Regions from separate parts of the Rahnella sp. CG8 genome, predicted to be linked through region 2. Evidence: predicted binding sites of a transcription regulator. Region 2 holds the regulator's gene; the other holds the start of a gene.
The links. The regulator Fur, encoded in region 2, represses iron uptake genes when iron is present. The targets are predictions, from matches to a motif close to ATAATAATGAGAACNACTATCAA.
Positions count from the first base shown of each region.

Region 1: a site for Fur is predicted at 3,016-3,038, ahead of HGO41_RS01170 (Nramp family divalent metal transporter). Genes of this name have one in related genera too.

Region 1 covers NZ_JABAED010000001.1:230,197-240,649, reverse strand. The annotation lists gene mgrA (L-glyceraldehyde 3-phosphate reductase) at 105-1,094, shown strand; gene HGO41_RS01175 (DUF2502 domain-containing protein) at 1,254-1,667, shown strand; gene HGO41_RS01170 (Nramp family divalent metal transporter) at 1,739-2,968, opposite strand; gene HGO41_RS01165 (NupC/NupG family nucleoside CNT transporter) at 3,386-4,573, shown strand; tRNA gene HGO41_RS01160 (tRNA-Ala) at 4,710-4,785, opposite strand; tRNA gene HGO41_RS01155 (tRNA-Ala) at 4,858-4,933, opposite strand; gene HGO41_RS01150 (hypothetical protein) at 5,018-5,158, opposite strand; gene HGO41_RS01145 (formate/nitrite transporter family protein) at 5,287-6,078, shown strand; gene gltX (glutamate--tRNA ligase) at 6,166-7,584, opposite strand; tRNA gene HGO41_RS01135 (tRNA-Val) at 7,848-7,923, shown strand; tRNA gene HGO41_RS01130 (tRNA-Val) at 7,970-8,045, shown strand; tRNA gene HGO41_RS01125 (tRNA-Lys) at 8,053-8,128, shown strand; gene eutC (ethanolamine ammonia-lyase subunit EutC) at 8,230-9,039, opposite strand; gene HGO41_RS01115 (ethanolamine ammonia-lyase subunit EutB) at 9,051-10,433, opposite strand.
Region 2 covers NZ_JABAED010000007.1:190,381-200,833, reverse strand. The annotation lists gene nagE (N-acetylglucosamine-specific PTS transporter subunit IIBC) at 1-1,696, shown strand, start outside; gene glnS (glutamine--tRNA ligase) at 1,889-3,559, shown strand; gene chiP (chitoporin ChiP) at 4,038-5,408, shown strand; gene chiQ (ChiQ/YbfN family lipoprotein) at 5,422-5,757, shown strand; gene fur (ferric iron uptake transcriptional regulator) at 5,886-6,341, opposite strand; gene fldA (flavodoxin FldA) at 6,654-7,181, opposite strand; gene HGO41_RS09410 (methyl-accepting chemotaxis protein) at 7,603-9,267, shown strand; gene ybfE (LexA regulated protein) at 9,344-9,625, opposite strand; gene ybfF (esterase) at 9,887-10,453, opposite strand, start outside.

The sequences.
Region 1 (10,453 bases), on a different contig from region 2:
GATCTGATTAGCTGGAAATGCTTGTGAAAGCGCATACACTAAAATTGGTTTTTTATGACATTTATAACCTTCTGTTCACTTCTGAATTTATTATAAGGACTCACATGGTGTATCAAGCCAGTCCAACCCGTTACGAGAATATGGAATACCGTCGCTGTGGCCAGAGCGGTCTGAAACTGCCCGCCGTTTCCCTGGGTTTGTGGCATAACTTCGGCGATAACGCCCATTTTGAGAATGGCCGGAAACTGATCCGCCATGCTTTCGACCATGGGATCACCCATTTCGATCTGGCCAATAACTACGGCCCGCCTCCGGGTTCGGCAGAACAGCATTTCGGCCGCATCCTGCAGGAAGATTTATTGCCTTATCGCGATGAGCTGATTATTTCCTCCAAAGCCGGTTACACCATGTGGGACGGCCCGTACGGAGACTGGGGCTCGAAAAAATATCTGGTCGCCAGCCTGAATCAGAGCCTGAAACGCATGGGGCTGGAGTACGTGGATATTTTCTATCATCACCGTCCTGACCCTGACACACCGCTGGAAGAAACCATGGCCGCGCTGGATTTGATCGTGCGTCAGGGCAAAGCCCTGTACGTCGGTTTGTCGAATTATCCGGCAGAACGCGCCAAAAAAGCGTTTGAAATCCTGAAAGATCTTGGCACACCGTGCCTGATCCATCAGCCGAAATATTCCATGTTCGAGCGCTGGGTTGAGGCTGATCTGCTGGATACGCTGGCGGATAACGGCGTCGGGTCTATCGCCTTCTCACCGCTGGCAGGCGGCGTGCTGACTGACCGTTATCTGGCGGGCATTCCTGAAGATTCCCGCGCAGCCAGCGGCAGTAAGTTCCTGACAGCAGATCAGCTGACGGAAGAGAAGCTGGCAAAAGTGCGTAAGCTGAATGATATTGCGCAGGCACGCGGTCAGAAGCTGTCGCAGATGGCGCTGGCGTGGGTTCTGCGCGGCGACCGCGTGACGTCCGTCCTGATTGGTGCCAGTAAAACCAGCCAGATCGACGATGCCGTGGGCATGGTCTCTCACCGTCATTTCAGCACAGAAGAACTGGCGGCGATCGAAGGGATTTTAGTGTAAGCGATTACCCTGCGGTATAAAAAACGCGCCTTTATGGAGGATTCGTAAGCAAACCGTTAAGGCGCGTAAATCATTCAAAACAGGATTGTAAGCAATAGTACCGGTGCCCTCTTCCCCTTATAACTGTCAGCATAAATTATAAGGAATCTGGGGCCACTCATGTTAAAGCCGGTACTTTTTGCCACATTGTTCTTTACCCTGCTCCCTGCGGCGGCACCCACCGTGCAGGCCAGCAGCTTCAGCCTGAATACGCCGGGCCTTTCTATCAATATCGGTGATCGCGACAGGCGGGGTTATTACTGGGACGGCTATGACTGGCGTAACCCAGGCTGGTGGAATGGTTACCGTGGTCACCACTATGGTGCACGCAGCCCGCGCGGCTATTACTGGGATGGTTATCGCTGGCGCGATCATGGCTGGTGGAACGAACGCCATCCGCCACGTCGTCCGATGCCGCCACCGCGTTATCATCACAGCGACCACGGACGTCCGCATTATGATCACGGCCGCGGGCCGGATCGGGGTCGCGGCCATGATGATCGCCGGGGCGGGCATGGCGATCACCGCCATTAATCAACGGAATAAAACAAAAACGGGACAGCGCAAACTGTCCCGTTTTTTATTATCTGTCGCTGGCGAAGGCGTTATTTCAACATACCTGTCAGCAGATAAAGGTTAAGGCTGACGACGATCAGCACGATGACCCGCCCCGCCCACTGCACGGTTTTAGTATTCACCATCTCGCCCATCAGGCTGCGGTTACCGGTAAAAGCCAGCAACGGCAGCAATGCCAGCGCAATCCCGAAGCTCAGCAATACCTGGCTCATCACCAAAATACGTGTGGCATCTAATCCCATCAGGATCACAATAAAAGACGGCATCATGGTCACGGTACGGCGAACCCACAGCGGAATGTAGAATTTCACGAACCCCTGCATCACTACCTGTCCGGCCAGCGTGCCGACAACTGTAGAAGATAAACCGGCTGCCACCAGACTCAGACCGAAGGTGGTCGCAGCAGCGTGGCCGAGCAACGGTTGCAGCGTCAGATAGGCTTCATCCAGCTCACTGATCCCGCTGTGTCCGCTGAAATGGAATGCCGCCGCAGCCGTCGCCATCATCGCCAGATTCACAAAACCGGCGATGGTCATGGCAATACCGACATCCAGCTTGGTGGCTGAATAACGCTGCGCTTTGGACGCCTTGCCGCCCCGCTGAGTCAGCGAAGAGTGCAGATAAATGACATGCGGCATAATGGTTGCGCCGAGCACACCCGCGGCCAGATACACCGAATCGGCGGTTGGCAGTGCGGGGATTAACATGCCTTTGCCCAGCGCCAGCATGCTTGGCTGCGAGAAGAACAATTCAACAATATAAGCCGCAGCAACAAACAACAGTAAACCGGCGATCACCAGTTCCAGCGGCTTTTGCCCGCGTTTTTGCAGCCCAAGGATAATAAAGGTGGCAATCCCGGTAAGTACTGCGCCCTGTAACAGGGAAACCCCGAGAAGCAATTTGAAGCCAATGGCGGCGCCAATAAATTCGGCCAGATCGGTGGCCATTGCGATAATCTCCGCCTGCACCCAGTAAGCCCAGACGGCCGGACGCGGGAAACGATCGCGGATATGTTCGGCCAGGTTTTTGCCGGTCGCGATACCGAGTTTGGCAGACAACAACTGGATCAACATCGCCATGACGTTGGCCCATACCACCACCCACAGCAACTGATAGCCATAAGAAGCACCGGCCTGAATATTCGTCGCAAAGTTGCCCGGATCGATATAACCAATGGCGGCGATAAAGGCCGGTCCCATCAGTGAAAGCTTCATCTTTCTGGACGCGCGGCCTGCAGATTCGGCCCGGCTGTTCAGCATAGTTAGTTAACCCTTACAATTATTACGCTTACATCAATGATATCTAATTGATAATGATTATCAAGTGCATTTGGAATGATCTGAGTGATTACTCTGATAGGCAGCAGCAGTAAGCGAGAAGGTAATAACTGAGGGGGTGATTCGCTCACCCGGCTTCAGAAAGCCAGACGCAGCGCACTTTCCTAAAACAGACATTAACGGGCCAGATTCAGAACGCATTACGGCACATGATAAAACTAGCACAGGAATGCTAATTGTGCTTAGTTTTATTAACATCTTGATTTTTTGTGTGATGGGCCGCGATTTGTTGCAATTCGTGTCTGTAATTTCTATATTTGCAATCGACTTCACGTTTTAAATGTACGCGTTACATAAAATGACCGTCGAAATATAGCCTGCCTCTAATTTGGAGCACCCATGTCCCGAATATTGCACTTTGTATTAGCGTTGGCCGTTGTCGCTGCACTCGCTTTACTGGTGAGCCGTGACCGGAAAAATATCCGTTTACGCTTCATCGTTCAGCTGTTGGTCATCGAAGTCTTGTTAGCCTACTTCTTCCTGAATTCTTCTGTTGGTTTAGGTTTTGTGAAAGGCTTCTCAGACTTGTTTGAAAAATTATTAGGATTCGCTGCGGAAGGGACCGGCTTCGTATTTGGAGGCATGAGCGATAAAGGATTAGCGTTCTTCTTCTTGAAAGTCTTGTGTCCGATCGTGTTTATTTCTGCGTTGATCGGTATTTTACAACACATTCGTGTACTGCCTTTCGTCATCCGTATTATCGGTACGGTTCTGTCGAAAATTAATGGCATGGGAAAACTGGAATCTTTCAACGCCATCAGCTCCCTGATTTTGGGTCAGTCAGAAAACTTTATCGCGTATAAAGATATTCTGAGCAAAATGTCTGAAAAACGTATGTACACCATGGCTGCCACAGCAATGTCGACGGTTTCTATGTCGATTGTGGGTGCGTACATGACCATGCTGGAACCGCGCTTTGTTGTTGCTGCGCTGGTGCTCAACATGTTCAGTACCTTCATCGTACTGTCGTTGATCAACCCTTATAAGGTTGATTCAGAAGAAGACCTGCAAATCGGTAATACGCACCAGGGTCAGAGCTTCTTTGAAATGCTGGGTGAATACATCCTGGCAGGCTTCAAAGTGGCTATCATCGTTGCAGCCATGTTGATTGGTTTCATCGCACTGATTTCATGCCTGAATGCGTTGTTCGACGTGGTATTCGGTATCACCTTCCAGGGCGTGCTGGGTTATGTCTTCTATCCATTCGCGTGGATGATGGGCGTACCAAGTCACGAAGCCTTGCAGGTAGGCAGCATCATGGCAACCAAACTGGTTTCCAATGAATTCGTTGCGATGTTGGATCTGCAGAAAGTAGCAACCGAACTTTCACCACGCGGCGTGGGCATCCTGTCCGTGTTCCTGGTGTCTTTCGCAAACTTCTCTTCCATCGGTATCGTTGCCGGCGCTATCAAAGGCCTGAACGAACATCAGGGCAACGTGGTTTCACGCTTCGGCCTGAAACTGCTGTACGGCTCAACGCTGGTCAGCGTGTTGTCTGCTTCTATCGCGGGTCTGGTACTGGCGTAAGTAAGCAAATACAGAACGACGAGAAAGGCGCTCCGGCGCCTTTTTTTATGTCTGCGATTCAGCGCAGTAAAACAGGCAGGAGAAATGACAAAGCGCCAAAAGCAAAAAACCCGCCGAAGCGGGTTTCTTTAATATTTGGTGGAGATAAGCGGGATCGAACCGCTGACCTCTTGCATGCCATGCAAGCGCTCTCCCAGCTGAGCTATACCCCCACACGAGGTCGTACACATTTACTTTTTTGTTTCCCTGGGAAGGAAACAGCCAACTTGCTCTGGAAAGGAAGTTGGTGGAGATAAGCGGGATCGAACCGCTGACCTCTTGCATGCCATGCAAGCGCTCTCCCAGCTGAGCTATACCCCCAATTCATGCCCGTAAAAACGGGTGAACGGGGCGCATAATATGAAACGTCGCTACCCCTGTCAACGGCTAAATCCGTTTCTCAATTCAAGCGCTGAAAAAGCCGCCAAATCCCCCATTCCACAGGGAAAAATCCTCTGCCATCAGGGAAATTTTCAGACAGACGCTTTGTTTTACAATTTGTCCGCCAGCCCGCATTTTTCCTAGCTTTCTGATCTGCTTACGCATTTCCTTAACATCTATGTCCGAATGATTAATAAAATGTTAGCAGACTATGATAATCGCCTTGTTTTGAGATAAATCTCAGAATAGACTTCTCGCGCAATAATCATAACTTACACCATTCGAGCACTCCCATGTCCTTGTATTCACCTAAAGAAATCGCATCCATCGCCGTCACAGCGGGCGTTAATAAAAGCCGCGCCACCGTGTTGAATTTGTTAATTTTGGGCTTTCTGGCTGGCGCATTCATCGCCACCGGTTTCCTTCTGGATCTGCATGTAATAGGGACATTACCTGCATCCTGGGGTTCATTCAGTAACTTGCTTGGCGCTGCCGTCTTCCCGGTAGGCATCATTCTGACCGTGTTAGCAGGGGGAGAACTGCTGACCGGTAATATGATGACCTTACCTATCGCCTGGTTCGCGCGTCAGATCAGCCTTTACGCGGTGCTGCGTAACTGGTTCTGGGTCACTGTCGCTAACCTGCTGGGCAGCCTGGCAGTGGCCTATTTCTTCGGCCACGTTCTGGGGCTGACGGAAGGCGCTTTCCTGAGCAAAACGGTGGCAACCGCCACCGCGAAGGTCAACGCAGACTTCATGCATGCGTTCATTTCCGGTATCGGCTGTAACTGGCTGGTGTGTCTGGCAATCTGGCTGGCCTTCGCCAGCAAAGAAGTTGGCGGCAAAGTGATCGGCATGTGGTTCCCGGTTATGGCGTTCGTGGCCATCGGCTTCCAGCACGTGGTAGCAAATATGTTCATCGTGCCTGCGGCAATCTTTGCCGGTGCGCTGAGCTGGTCAGAATACCTGCCTAACTTCGTGGCCGTGTTCCTCGGTAACGCCGTAGGTGGTGCGGGCTTCGTTGGCCTGATGTATTTCCTGGCCTACCGCCCGACCGTTGAAACACCGGCAACTGAACAACGTTAATTAAGACGTTTTTCACACCCGGGTTTTACGAAAAGAAAAAGCCAGCCGGTTTCCCGCGCTGGCTTTTTTATCGCTATTTAACCGCCATTACTGTGCTTGTGTTTCGCGCTCAGCAATAAAGGCTAACGCCATATCGATACGCGCCAGCACACGGCTCTGGCCGATAGCGTGAACGGTGACATCAACACCCGGTGACTGGCCTGCGCCCGTTACCGCAACGCGCAGTGGCATACCAACTTTACCCATCCCTACTTCCAGCTCATCCGCCGTGCCCTGAATCGCATGGTGAATGTTTTCAGCGGTCCAGTCAGTGATAGCAGCCAGTTTGGCGCGAACCACTTCCAGCGGCTGACGTGCAACCGGGCGTAAGTGTTTCTTCGCCGCATCGGCATCAAACTCTGCAAAATCTTCGTAGAAGTAACGGCAGGACTCCGCCATCTCTTTCAGCGTCTTGCAACGTTCGCCCAACAGGGTCACGATTTCAAACAGCTGCGGACCGTTACGGGTTTCGATACCCGCCTGCTCAACATGCCACAGCAGATGGGTCGCCACGTAATGCGGATCCATCGTGTTAATGTAGTGATGGTTCAGCCATTGCAGTTTTTCAGTGTTAAACGCACTGGCAGATTTGCTGACATTTTCCAGTGAGAACAGCGCTTTCATTTCGTCGCGGCTGAAAATTTCCTGATCGCCATGAGACCAGCCCAGACGCACCAGATAGTTCAGCAGCGCTTCCGGCAGATAACCGTCATCACGGTATTGCATCACGCCGACCGCACCGTGGCGTTTGGACAGTTTTTTACCGTCGTCACCCAGAATCATAGAAACGTGCGCGTAAACCGGTACTGGCGCGCCCAGCGCTTTCAGGATATTTATCTGACGCGGCGTATTGTTGATATGATCTTCGCCACGGATGACGTGGGTGATTTCCATATCCCAGTCATCGACAACGACACAGAAATTATAGGTCGGCGAACCGTCGGTACGGCGGATGATCAGATCGTCCAGCTCGTCATTACTGAATTCGATCGGTCCGCGGATCTGATCGTCAAAGATGACAGAACCTTCCTGCGGGTTACGAAAACGCACCACACACGGCTCATCAGCAGCGTGATGTTCGTGGCTGTCGCGGCAGCGGCCGTCATAACGAGGCTTCTCGTTATTTGCCATTTGTTCTTCACGCAGCGCTTCCAGACGTTCTTTAGAGCAATAGCATTTATAAGCCGTGCCGTTTTCCAGCATCTCATCAATCACCGCGTTATAACGGTCAAAACGCTTGGTCTGGAAATACGGGCCTTCATCCCAGTCCAGATTCAGCCAGTTCATGCCATCCATAATCGCGTCGATAGCTGCCTGAGTGGAACGTTCGAGATCGGTGTCTTCGATACGCAGCACAAACTCACCGCCAAGGTTGCGGGCAAAGAGCCAGGAATAGAGCGCGGTACGGGCGCCACCGACGTGCAGATAGCCGGTCGGGCTTGGGGCAAAACGGGTTTTGATTTTCATCTGGGTGCAACCTTAATCACGCAACGCCAAAAAACGTCGCTATCAATTAACAAAAAGTGGCTGACATTCTACCACTCTGCCCTGATTCCTCAACGCACAACCAGGGGCAGTCGCGTGGTTTAAGGCCATGAATGCGTAAAGAATCGACTACGCGGGCGAGAAACACGTCAGGTTGACTAAAAATAAGCCGAATGAACATTTTTGTTTTTAAAAAGCGTTGACGTAATTTCAAGTATCCCTATAATGCGACTCCATCACGACGGGGGCGATTAGCTCAGTTGGTAGAGCATCTCCTTTACACGGAGGGGGTCGGCGGTTCGAGCCCGTCATCGCCCACCACTCTTTAAGAGTGCCGCGTTGTGATAAGTAAGAAGAATTGAGAAATGGGCGATTAGCTCAGTTGGTAGAGCATCTCCTTTACACGGAGGGGGTCGGCGGTTCGAGCCCGTCATCGCCCACCACTTCTGCGGGCCGTTAGCTCAGTTGGTAGAGCAGTTGACTTTTAATCAATTGGTCGCTGGTTCGAATCCAGCACGGCCCACCAATTCAGAAAAAAGCGCCTATAGGCGCTTTTTTCGCATCTGTACTCCGAAGAAAAACCGTGATGGAGGCGAACCAGCAGCTGGTTCTATTTTTCTCCTCCCCCTACTCCAGTTTAAACATCGGCACGACCTTATTGTGTAGCGCCGGATTATCGCTTTCATCTTTCAGATTGACGCCCGACAACTGGCGATGGAAAGATTGTTCGAGCAGCCAGGCGAGTTTAAAAGCCGCCTGCGGATAATTCAGCCCTTCCGGCCGCACATTGGAAATACAATTTCGTTCCGATTCCAGTCTTTTGGAATGGGGCCCCCAGGTCATGTAAATGCCTAAACTGTCGGGAGATGACAATCCCGGACGTTCTCCGATCAAAATCGCTACCGCCTTCGCTTTCATCACCTGCGCAATATCATCGCCCAGTGCCACCCGCGACTGATGCGCCAGCACCACAGGCCCGATTTTCAGCTCCAGCGTGCGCAGATAGGGCAATAACGCCGCAATCAGCGGTACGGCCTGCCGGTGCACGGCTTTCGATGACAAACCGTCAGCGATGACCAGCACCACGTCGGCAGGCTCCGGCGCCAGACGCAGCAAGGCCTGACGGCTGCTTTCTGACAACTTGCGGCCAAGATCAGGACGACACAGATAGGTCGCCCTGTCCGGTGCAGCGCTGGCAACGGTCAGCGTTTCCACCCCCAGCGCGTAAAGTTCGGGTTCGAGCTTCTGGCTGTCAAAGGGCTGATGCACGGCATCACGCGCCTGCGCATGGGCTAAACCAAATCGCAGCAGCTCATCGGTGGGCAGACTCGAACCGGTACGTCCCAGCGCGATACGTGCGGCCGTAAACTGACGCAGAGTTTCCCACGGGTTGCTATGCACCAGCGGCGATAATCCCTGCTCTTTTTCTTTATTCATCAGCACAGACCTCAGCTCAGTTGCGGCAACTGACGCAGTAACGGATGGGACGCCCGGGTATCCTGCAAGACGCCCTGCGGATCGATAATTTTCATTTTCTCCAGCCATACGGCAAATTCCGGCGCATGTTTCAGCCCGAGTAATTCGCGGATATATAACGCGTCATGGAAAGACGTGCTCTGATAATTGAGCATGATGTCATCCGCGCCCGGTACGCCAATCAGGAATGTCAGCCCGGCAGTGCCGAGCAGCGTCAGCAAGGTATCCATATCATCCTGATCGGCTTCTGCATGATTGGTATAACAGACATCGCAGCCCAGCGGCACGCCCAGCAGTTTACCGCAGAAATGGTCTTCCAGACCCGCACGGATAATTTGTTTACCGTCATACAAATACTCCGGGCCGATAAACCCCACCACGGTGTTAATCAGCAGCGGTGAAAAATGGCGGGCGATGGCGTACGCACGCGCCTCACAGGTTTGCTGATCGACCCCAAAATGCGCATTGGCAGATAAACAACTGCCCTGCCCGGTTTCGAAATACATCACATTGTCGCCGAGCGTGCCACGCTTAAGACTGAGCGCCGCCTGTTGCGCTTCCGCCAGCAGCGCCAGATTGATACCAAACCCGCTGTTCGCCGCTTCAGTTCCCGCTATCGACTGAAACACCAGATCAACCGGTGCGCCGCGCTCCACCAGTTTGATGGTGTTAGTGACATGCGTCAGAACACAGGACTGCGTGGGAATTTCAAAGCGCGTAATGATGTCATCAAGCATGTAATTGAGGTTTTCCAGCAGCGGTAAGCTGTCGCTGGCAGGATTAATACCGATCACCGCGTCGCCGGAGCCATATAACAAACCGTCGAGCATACTGGCAGCAATGCCCTGTAAATTATCGGTCGGATGGTTCGGTTGCAGGCGCACGCTCATGTGCCCCGGCAGCCCGATAGTATTGCGGAATTGAGTAATCACCCGGCATTTTTTAGCCACCAGGATCAGATCCTGATTGCGCATCAGTTTGCTGACGGCAGCCGCCATTTCGGGCGTGATCCCGCGGGCGACGGCTGCCAGCACAACGCTGTCGGTTTTTTCACTCAACAACCAGTCGCGGAAATCCCCGACGGTGAGATGCGAAATCGCGGCAAACGCCGCGACATCATGAGTATCGACAATCAACCGCGTGACTTCATCGTCCTCATACGGCACCAGCAATTGTTGCAGGAAGGTTTTGAGCGGCACATCAGCCAGTGCCATTTTTGCCGCCATGCGCTCTTCAGCGCTGGCGGCAGCCACTTCAGCCAGATAGTCGCCCGACCGTGCGGGCGACGCCTTTGCCATCAGTTCGCGTAAATCCTTAAACTGATACCTTCGGTGACTTAATGTCGTCTGAAACATAACACTCCTTAGCGCGCCGG
Region 2 (10,453 bases):
ATTTGGTAAAATCAATAACCAGTTTGTCGGTATCTTAGTCGGTATCATTTCTGCTGAGTTGTACAACCGTTTCAGCCACGTCGAGTTGCCGAAAGCGCTGTCATTCTTCAGTGGTCGTCGTCTGGTTCCTATCCTGACTTCTTTCCTGATGATCATCGTTGCCTTCATCCTGATGTATGTATGGCCTCTGATTTTCAACGGTCTGGTGACCTTCGGTGAGCATATCCAGCAACTGGGTTCTGCCGGTGCCGGTATCTATGCCTTCTTCAACCGTTTACTGATCCCGGTCGGTCTGCATCATGCACTGAACTCCGTGTTCTGGTTTGATGTTGCAGGTATTAACGATATCCCTAACTTCCTCGGTGGTCAGGAATCTATCCAGTCAGGTAAAGCGGTGGTGGGTATCACCGGTCGTTATCAGGCAGGTTTCTTCCCGATCATGATGTTTGGTCTTCCGGGCGCGGCACTGGCGATTTACCACTGCGCACGTCCTGAAAACAAAGCAAAAGTTGCTGGTATCATGCTGGCTGCTGCTTTCGCTTCCTTCTTTACCGGTATCACCGAACCGCTGGAATTCTCCTTCATGTTCGTTGCGCCGGTGTTGTATGTGATTCACGCCGTACTGACCGGGATTTCGGTCTTCATCGCAGCAAGCATGCACTGGATTGCCGGTTTCGGCTTCAGCGCAGGTTTGGTGGATATGGTGCTGTCTTCCCGTAACCCGCTGGCGACTCACTGGTACATGCTGATCCCTCAGGGTCTGGTGTTCTTCGTGATTTACTACGTGGTGTTCCGTTTCACCATCCAGAAATTCAACCTGCTGACCCCGGGACGTGAACTGGCAGTGGCCGGTGACGAAGCGGACGGTTACGACGTTGATGTGGAATCTGCTGGCAACAAAGGTGACGAAACCGTTGCTCTGGCACGCCGTTATATCAGTGCCATCGGCGGTTCAGAAAACCTGACCGGCATTGATGCCTGTATCACCCGTCTGCGCCTGAACGTGAAAGACTCGGCACTGGTCAACGACGGACTGGCGAAACGTCTGGGCGCTTCAGGAGTTATCCGTCTGAATAAACAAAGCGTGCAGGTGATTGTCGGTACTCGTGCTGAAATCATTGCCGGTGCGATGCGTACCGCACTGAATGCAGGCCCGATTGCTGCGGCTACCGTGACTCCGGCTGCGCCAGTGTCTGAAATCAAACCTCAGGCAGTGCCAAACAGCGTGAAAACGGTAGTGGAAACCTTAGTGTCTCCGGTTACCGGTGACATTGTGGCGCTGGATCAGGTGCCTGATGAAGCCTTTGCCAGCAAAGCGGTGGGTGATGGTGTTGCCATCCGTCCTACCGATAAAATCGTTGTGTCGCCGGCTGCGGGCACGGTGGTGAAAATCTTCAATACCAATCATGCGTTCTGCCTGGAAACGACTTCCGGTGCTGAAATCGTGGTGCATATGGGGATTGATACTGTTGCACTGAACGGCCAGGGCTTTACCCGCCTGGTTGAAGAAGGGGCAACAGTCACTGCCGGTCAGCCTGTACTGGAACTGGATCTGGATTATCTGAATGCCAATGCGCGCTCAATGATCAGCCCGGTAGTCGTCAGCAATATTGATGATTATACCGGCGTGACGTCACTGGCCAGCGGTTCAGTGGTTGCCGGTCAAACGAAACTGTTCGATATCCAGGGCAAATAACCCTGCGGATGATGTAACAGGTCGACGTAGTGGCAGCGGGAAGAGAGCGATCTCTTCCCGCTTTTTATTGTCTGAGGACAGAGGCACCAGAGATAACCACGATTTAATGCAACTAACGGTTGTTTCCCGGCGTGGCTTGTTGGAACATAAGCGGTTATCCGTAGAGTCAATGTTGCGTAGAGGAATTGCACAATGAGTGAGGCTGAAGCCCGCCCAACAAATTTTATCCGTCAGATTATTGATGAAGATTTGGCGACCGGGAAACACAATACCGTTCACACCCGTTTCCCACCTGAGCCTAATGGTTATCTGCATATCGGTCATGCGAAATCTATCTGCCTGAATTTCGGCATCGCGCAAGACTATCAGGGCCAGTGTAATCTGCGTTTTGACGATACCAACCCGGCAAAAGAAGACATCGAATTCGTTGAGTCAATCAAACGCGACGTCCAGTGGTTAGGTTTCGACTGGAGCGGCGATATTCATTACTCCTCGGACTATTTTGATCAACTGCATGCTTATGCGCTTGAACTGATCAACAAAGGTCTGGCGTATGTTGATGAACTGTCTCCTGACCAGATCCGTGAATATCGCGGCTCCCTGACGTCGCCGGGTAAAAACAGCCCGTACCGCGATCGCACCGTGGAAGAGAACATTGCGTTATTTGAAAAAATGCGTAACGGTGAGTTCGCCGAAGGCGCTGCGTGTCTGCGTGCAAAAATCGATATGGCCTCGCCATTCTTTGTCATGCGTGATCCGGTTCTGTACCGTATTAAATTCGCAGAACATCACCAGACCGGTAAAAAATGGTGCATCTATCCGATGTACGATTTCACCCACTGCATTTCCGATGCGCTGGAAGGGATCACCCATTCGCTGTGTACGCTGGAATTCCAGGATAACCGTCGTCTGTACGACTGGGTTCTGGATAATATTTCTATTCCATGTCACCCGCGTCAGTACGAATTCTCCCGTCTGAATCTCGAATACTCCATCATGTCCAAGCGCAAGCTGAACCTGCTGGTGACCGAGAAGATTGTTGAAGGCTGGGATGACCCGCGCATGCCGACCGTTTCAGGTCTGCGTCGCCGGGGCTATACCGCGGCGTCTATCCGTGAATTCTGCCGTCGTATCGGCGTTACCAAGCAGGATAACAACGTCGAAATGATGGCGCTGGAATCTTGCATCCGTGACGATCTCAACGAGAACGCACCGCGCGCCATGGCGGTTATCAATCCGGTTAAAGTGATCATTGAAAACTTTACCGGTGATGATGTGCAGATGGTGAAGATGCCGAATCATCCGGGCAAACCGGAAATGGGCGCCCGCGAAGTGCCGTTTACCCGTGAGATTTACATCGATCAGGCTGATTTCCGCGAAGAAGCCAACAAGCAGTACAAGCGTCTGGTGTTGGGCAAAGAAGTGCGCCTGCGTAATGCGTATGTGATCAAAGCAGAACGTATCGAGAAAGACGAGGAAGGGAATATCACCACTATCTTCTGTTCTTACGATATCGACACGCTGAGCAAAGATCCTGCCGATGGCCGCAAGGTGAAAGGCGTGATCCACTGGGTGTCCGCGTCTGAAGGCAAACCGGCTGAGTTCCGCCTGTATGACCGTCTGTTCAGCGTCGCAAACCCGGGCCAGGCGGAAGACTTCCTGACCACCATCAACCCGGATTCCCTGGTGATTTCCCACGGTTTCGTGGAGCCATCACTGGTGGCTGCACAGGCTGAAATCAGCCTGCAGTTTGAGCGTGAAGGTTACTTCTGTGCCGACAATCGCTACTCAAGTGCTGAACATCTGGTGTTTAACCGTACCGTTGGCCTGCGTGATACCTGGGAAAGCAAACCCGTCGCGTAAGCCCTCAGTATGAGGTAATAAAAACGCAGTTCAGGCTGCGTTTTTTTTCGCCTGTTATTCTTGTCAGAGATGCCTTTTGTTTTTCGTCGCGAATTAATGTATTTCCTATGCTTACTTTTAAAACGTTGTGCCACAGCCGTTCATATTGCTGAAACGTTTAAACTGTAAGATGATTTCGTTTAATCGTATGTTTTAATTATATATTATTATAGTCCACTGCTTTAATCCTTTCCTGCATACCTCTGTAATGCTTTTTCATCTTTATGTGCACTTTGTCATATTTCGATAATTAATGATTAATTACTCATTGATAATTCGCGTCGCGAAAAATACTCTTGATGTTGATTTAACCGGTTACGCCTCTGGCGACCGCTTTTTATACCCGTTTGGGTTTTGCTCGTTTTTTTAGTCAACATGAGGAATCTCTATGCACAAGCACCGTAACAGGGGCAGGGGATCGGCTTACCTGAAACCTGCCATGTATTCTCTCGCCGGCACCTTACTGGGTGGCGGAATGATGTTTTCACAAGAGACCAAAGCAGCCGGTTTTATTGATGATTCCACACTGACCGGCGGTGTGTACTACTGGCAGCGTGAACGTGACCGCAAGGACATGGATCCGGCGAGTGACCACTACAAAGACTATACAACCAACCTTTCGCATTCTACCGCTAACCTGAACCTCGATTTTTCTTCCGGCTATGCCTGGGACATGTTTGGTATTGATATCGCAGCCTTTACGGCGATTGAAATGGCCGAGAGCAGCGAGAGCGGCCATCCCAACGAAATCGCCTTTTCTAACAGCAACCGCGCCTACGACGAAGATTACTCCGGGGATAAAAGTGGGGTCAGTCTTTATAAGGCAGCCGGTAAATTCAAATATGGCGGATTCTGGGGGCACGCAGGGTATATTCAGCCTACCGGACAGACGCTGATCGCACCGCACTGGAGCTTTATGCCGGGTACGTATCGCGGTGCGGAAGCCGGTTATAAACACGATTTCGGTGACCCGGGTGAACTGAGTTTCTCCTATATGTGGGCTGATGAATATAAATCGCCGTGGCATCTGGAAATGGATGATTTCCGCCAGAATGACAAGAAAACCGGCGTTTCTTATATTCATTCGCTCGGTGCGAAATATGATTTTAAAAATGACTTCGTACTGGAAGGCGCATTTGGCCAGGCTGAAAGTTATGTCGATCAGTATTTTGCTAAAGCCTCGTACAAAATGGATCTGCTGGGCAATCCGCTGACCACCAGCTATCAGTTCTATGGTGCAGAAGACCGCATCAGTGACAAGAATGATCCGAACAGTCTGTATGACGGTCTGGCATGGTTGCAGGCACTGACCTTTGGCTATACCACCGGGCAGTTTAACTGGCGTCTGGAAGGGACGATGGTGAAAGCGGAAGGGAATCAGGGCTACTTCCTGCAGCGCATGACCCCGACTTATTCTTCCTCAAACGGCCGTCTTGATGTGTGGTGGGACAACCGCTCGGACTTCAACGCCAACGGTGAAAAAGCAGTATATGCAGGCGTATTGTATGATCTGGCGAAATGGGATTTACCGGGCTTCGCGGTCGGTGGTTCGTACGTCTATGCCTGGGATGCCAAACCGAGCACCAACGCCGCTTATGACCAGAGCCAGCGTCTGAAAGAAAGCGCATGGAGCCTGGATGCGCTGTACACCATTCAGGAAGGGCGCGCCAAAGGGACGTTGTTCAAACTGCATTACACCCAGTACGACAACCATTCGGATATTCCGAGCTGGGGCGGCGGTTACGGCAACATTTTCCAGGATGAAAAAGACGTGAAATTCATCGTTATCGCTCCATTCACTATTTTCTGAGGTCGCTATGTCGATGAATAAATTACTGATGATCGTGGTTTCGGTTGTTCTGCTGGCCGGTTGTGCACCCACCGCCGATCAGGCACAAATATCCCAAACGCGGGAAGATTACCGTGCCTGTATCAATACGTCAGAAGGCAATCCGGACAAACTGGCATCCTGCGAGGTGTTACTGAATAAACTGAAACAGGAAAAAGCCCACCAGCAATTTGCAGAACAGGAGACGGTGCGCGTGGTGGATTATCAGCGATGTCTGACGGCGCGTAAAACTGGCGACGGTCAGGCATATGCTGCTGATTGCGGGAAAATCTGGCAGGAAATAAAAACGAACAATTCACCTAAGCCGTGAATCTCAGCAGCGAAACATACCCCGGCTTGCCGGGGTTTTTTATGCCTGCTATCCGGGCTCAATCTGCGTCGATATCAGACATAAAAAAACCGCTTTTCAGCGGTTAATTTAGTCAAAGCCTGTGCAGATTACTGCGCAGGTTTATCGTTGTGCAAAGAGTCATCTTCGCGGCAATCGCCTGCTTCACAGTGGCCGTACAGATACAGGCTGTGGTTGGTGAGCTTGATACCGTGTTTCTTAGCAATCTCACGCTGACGACCTTCAATATATTCGTCACGGAATTCGATCACACGACCGCAATCCAGACAGATCAGGTGGTCGTGGTGATGTTGCTGGGTCAGTTCGAATACGGACTTGCCGCCTTCGAAGTTATGACGGGTGACAATACCGGCGTCGTCAAACTGGTTCAGAACGCGGTAAACCGTCGCCAGGCCAATTTCTTCACCCATATCAATCAGTTGCTTGTAAAGATCTTCCGCACTAACGTGATGACCTTCCGGCGCTTGCAGCACTTCCAGGATTTTGAGGCGCGGAAGCGTGACTTTTAAGCCGGCTTTCTTCAGTGCGGTGTTGTTGTCAGTCATGCGGATTCAGTCCTGTTACTATGTGCTAATCAAGTTGAGGCATGCAGCCTGTGGCATCGGCGGCACAAAATTATTCGTTTAGTCTCTTCGTTTAACGCAATGTGCCAATTCTCGTCAACGACAGCCTGTTAATAAAGATCACAAATTGCCGGTCACATTTGTAATGCAACGACTTGATCAATAGAAAAAACAGAGGAACTCAGTGTACCTTGATACGACCGAAAGTTACAATTTTGTAGCAGTTAAATTGTTAATTTCAGTAATAGTTTGGCCCTTCAATTGTAGAATAAATCCTCAGGGCCAACAGGGTTTTTAGCCAATAATTTCAGAAAGGCTAAGTTCTTCTGTGATCTGTTTCACCCAGGCATCAACACGTTCGCTGGTCAGTTCGGGCTGACGATCTTCGTCAATTGCCAGTCCTATGAAGTGCTTATCATCCGCCAGGCCTTTAGATGCTTCAAAGTGGTAACCTTCGGTAGGCCAATGTCCGACAATCACTGCGCCGCGTGGCTCAATGATATCGCGCACGGTGCCCAGCGCATCGCAGAAATATTCGGCGTAGTCTTCCTGGTCACCGCAACCAAACAGTGCCACCAGCTTACCTTCGAAATCTATCTCTTCCAGCGTTGGGAAAAAGTCGTCCCAGTCACACTGCGCTTCACCGTAATACCAGGTTGGAATGCCGATAAGCAAAATATCGAATTTTTCCAGATCCTCTTTGCTGCTCTTCGCAATGTCATGCACCTCTGCAACATCTTTACCCAATTGCTTCTGGATCATTTTTGCGATGTTTTCGGTGTTACCTGTATCGGATCCAAAGAAGATACCTACAACGGCCATAAGATTACCTAACCTCTTGTTCTCAATGAAGTGCTCTGCAACGCAGGCAATAATAATGCAGATGATAGCAAACTCGTGCGGCGGAGAATATGCTTCTGCTCGCCTTCTTAACTGGGAAATAAGTTTATCGGGCAATATTTTTATGTGTTATCGCCTTTGTGTGCTTTCACCTGCGGCGAATTAACCTCAGGGTTAATGAGGTCAAAAGCAAGTTTGAGAAATAAGTTGTCACAATACTAAATTTCGAGAACATTCCGCCGATAGATGATTCGGGAGCAATCTCAACATAATAAAGAAATCGATGCCCGGAGAGGTGTTCAAACATGTCCTGGGGCACTTGCCTGCTGGTTACCTGTCTTGATTCTCCGCATCCCCGTCAATCCTCAGGCCAGAAACAGACATGTTTCGAGAGAGGCATATCGTGCAGTTTTTAAAAAATATCACCATCAGGGCCGCTTTATTAACCATTCTTGGCATCTTTTGCGTCATGTGGGCAGGTGTTTCCCTTTACACCGTCACCTCACTGGACACACTGACCCAAAATACCAAAAATAGTACCGAGCTGGTCAACAATATGGCGCTGATCAATAAAGGAAATGATCAGTATTTTCGTACCGTGACGCGCCTGAGCCGCGCCGTGGCACAGCTTCAGGCCGATCCGTCAAAAGGTCCGGAAATTTTTGATACCGCCAAACAATCACTCAGCGGGCTGACGCAGGCTCTGGCCAGTTTTAAAGCGGCACCGCATCCGGGGCTGGAAGATTCCTCCGTGCAGGAATTAATCACCAGTTGGGAAAATCTGATCACGCAGGGCGTCACGCCATTGTTCGACGCAGCCCGCAGCAAAAATACGGAGTCCTATAACCAGCTAGCCAATTCCACCGTGCCTGCACTGAGCCGCAGCTTTGGCTCATCAATGGAAAAAGTCAGCGGTCAGATCGCTGTCGATTTTGATGCGGCACAACGGCAATCCACCCATCTGACGTCATTTAGCAAAGTGATTCTGCTGACGGCATTTGGTATCGGGCTGGTGATTTTATTGCTGACTGACCGTTATCTGGTGATGGCGCTGGTGAAGCCGCTGGATAAAATCCGCGGTCACTTCGCGGTGATCGCCAGCGGCGATCTGACGTTTTATCTGGAAGAATTCGGTAAAAACTGCGCCGGTAAGCTGATTCCGTTGCTGAACGAGATGCAGTTGAGCCTGGTCAATACCGTTCAGACCATCCGCAACTGCACCAATCACATCTATCAGGGCGCGTCAGAAATTTCAGCCGGGAACAACGATTTGTCTTCCCGTACGGAAGAACAGGCGTCGGCGCTGGAAGAAACCGCTGCCAGCATGGAAGAACTGACGGCTACCGTTAAACACAATGCCGATAACGCGCATCACGCCAGCCAGCTGGTGATGGAGGCTTCCACCACCGCGCAGAAGGGCGGCAACATCGTGGCAGACGTGGTCAGCACCATGAAAGATATCTCCGGCAGCTCGAAGAAAATTGCTGAAATCACTTCTGTGATTAACAGCATCGCTTTCCAGACCAACATTCTGGCGCTGAATGCTGCCGTCGAAGCGGCACGTGCGGGCGAGCAGGGGCGCGGTTTTGCAGTGGTTGCCAGCGAAGTGCGCAATCTTGCACAACGCAGTGCGCAGGCGGCGAAAGAAATCGAGCAGCTCATCAGCGAATCGGTTTCCCGCGTCGACAGCGGTTCGAAATTGGTTGAAAACGCCGGTCAGACGATGAATGAAGTGGTGCGCTCAATTACGCATGTCACTGACATCATGGCGGAAATCGCCTCTGCATCCGATGAGCAAAGCAAAGGAATCAGTCAGGTGGCGGTTGCCGTCACAGAAATGGACAGCGTCACACAGCAGAACGCCGCGCTGGTAGAACAGGCGTCGCAGGCTGCAGTATCACTGGAAGAGCAGGCTTCATTGCTGAACAATGCCGTTGCTACGTTCAAACTTAAAGATAGCGTGACGAGCGTCGGTTCACGTCCGGGGAAGTCAATTTCCGCACCGTTATTGCGTCCGGATACCAGCATGCTTTCGGCGAAAAGTGCTGAAAACTGGGAAACGTTCTGAGCAGGAAAACGTGAATTAATATGGAATAAGTAAGAAAAAACAAACGGGTAGCCTGAGAGGGTTACCCGCTTTTCAATCAGCCTTCATGACCGTTAAGATGCGACAGCAGCATCTCTTCAATCAATTCGCTACGACTGATATTGCGTTCTTCTGCCAGCTTATTGAGCATATCAACAGCATCGGCATTCATTTTCAGCTCCACACGACGCAGGCCGCTCGCTTTATCGCGGCGTAACTGGTTGCGCTTATTGATCCTGAGCTGTTCATCACGGGATAGCGGATTTGTTTTTGGACGCCCCGGACGACGGTCATCTGCGAACAGATCAATCGTCGTGCGATCCAGTTGTTCTTTTGCCATAGGTAGCGGTACAACCAGGGAAGTTTTTACATCGGAAAACCGCAAGCCGGTTCCTGACGAGCGTTTCACACATTTCGGGCTAAGAAACCCTGACCCAATTCACCTCCCGCGACTCACTGTGAGTAAACGGGGCGGCAAAATTATAGCGCGCAATCATACACTGGCGCACCAGGGGTTCACAACGCCTGATTACCCTGATTTCATGATAACTTCTTAAGTTGTGCAGACTTTTTGCACAATTTATCCCCAGGATGTTAAACCTCAGGCCGCATCGATGAAACGGTGCACCGCGCGCAGTACTGCATCGGGTTTTTCCGCGTGCACCCAATGACCGGCTCCCGCCACCACATGCGCTTTGGCCTGCGGAAATTGTCGGGCAATCGCGTCGCGATATTCATCCTGCACATACGGCGATAGCCCGCCACGGATAAACAGCGCCGGGTGATCCCACGGAGGCACGTCTTCCCAGCCGGTAATAGTTTCGTATTCACTGAGCAGCACCGGCACGTTAAAGCGCCATTCTCCCTGCTGGAACGATTTCAGCAGGAACTGGATCACGCCGTCTTCCTTTATATACGTGCGCATACATTCGGTAGCGGAGGTACGGTCGCGGAGTCCTGCCTCGGTCACGGCATTAATCGCCGCAAAAATCTCATCATGGCGACGCACGTGATAATCCACCGGCGCGACATCAATGGCGATCAACTTTTCGATACGGTCGGGGATCAGTGCCGTCAACGCCATCGCCGCTTTCCCACCCATTGAATGGCCGATCACAATGACTTTTTGGAAACCAACAGCTTCCAGCGTTTCCACTAAATCCTGCGC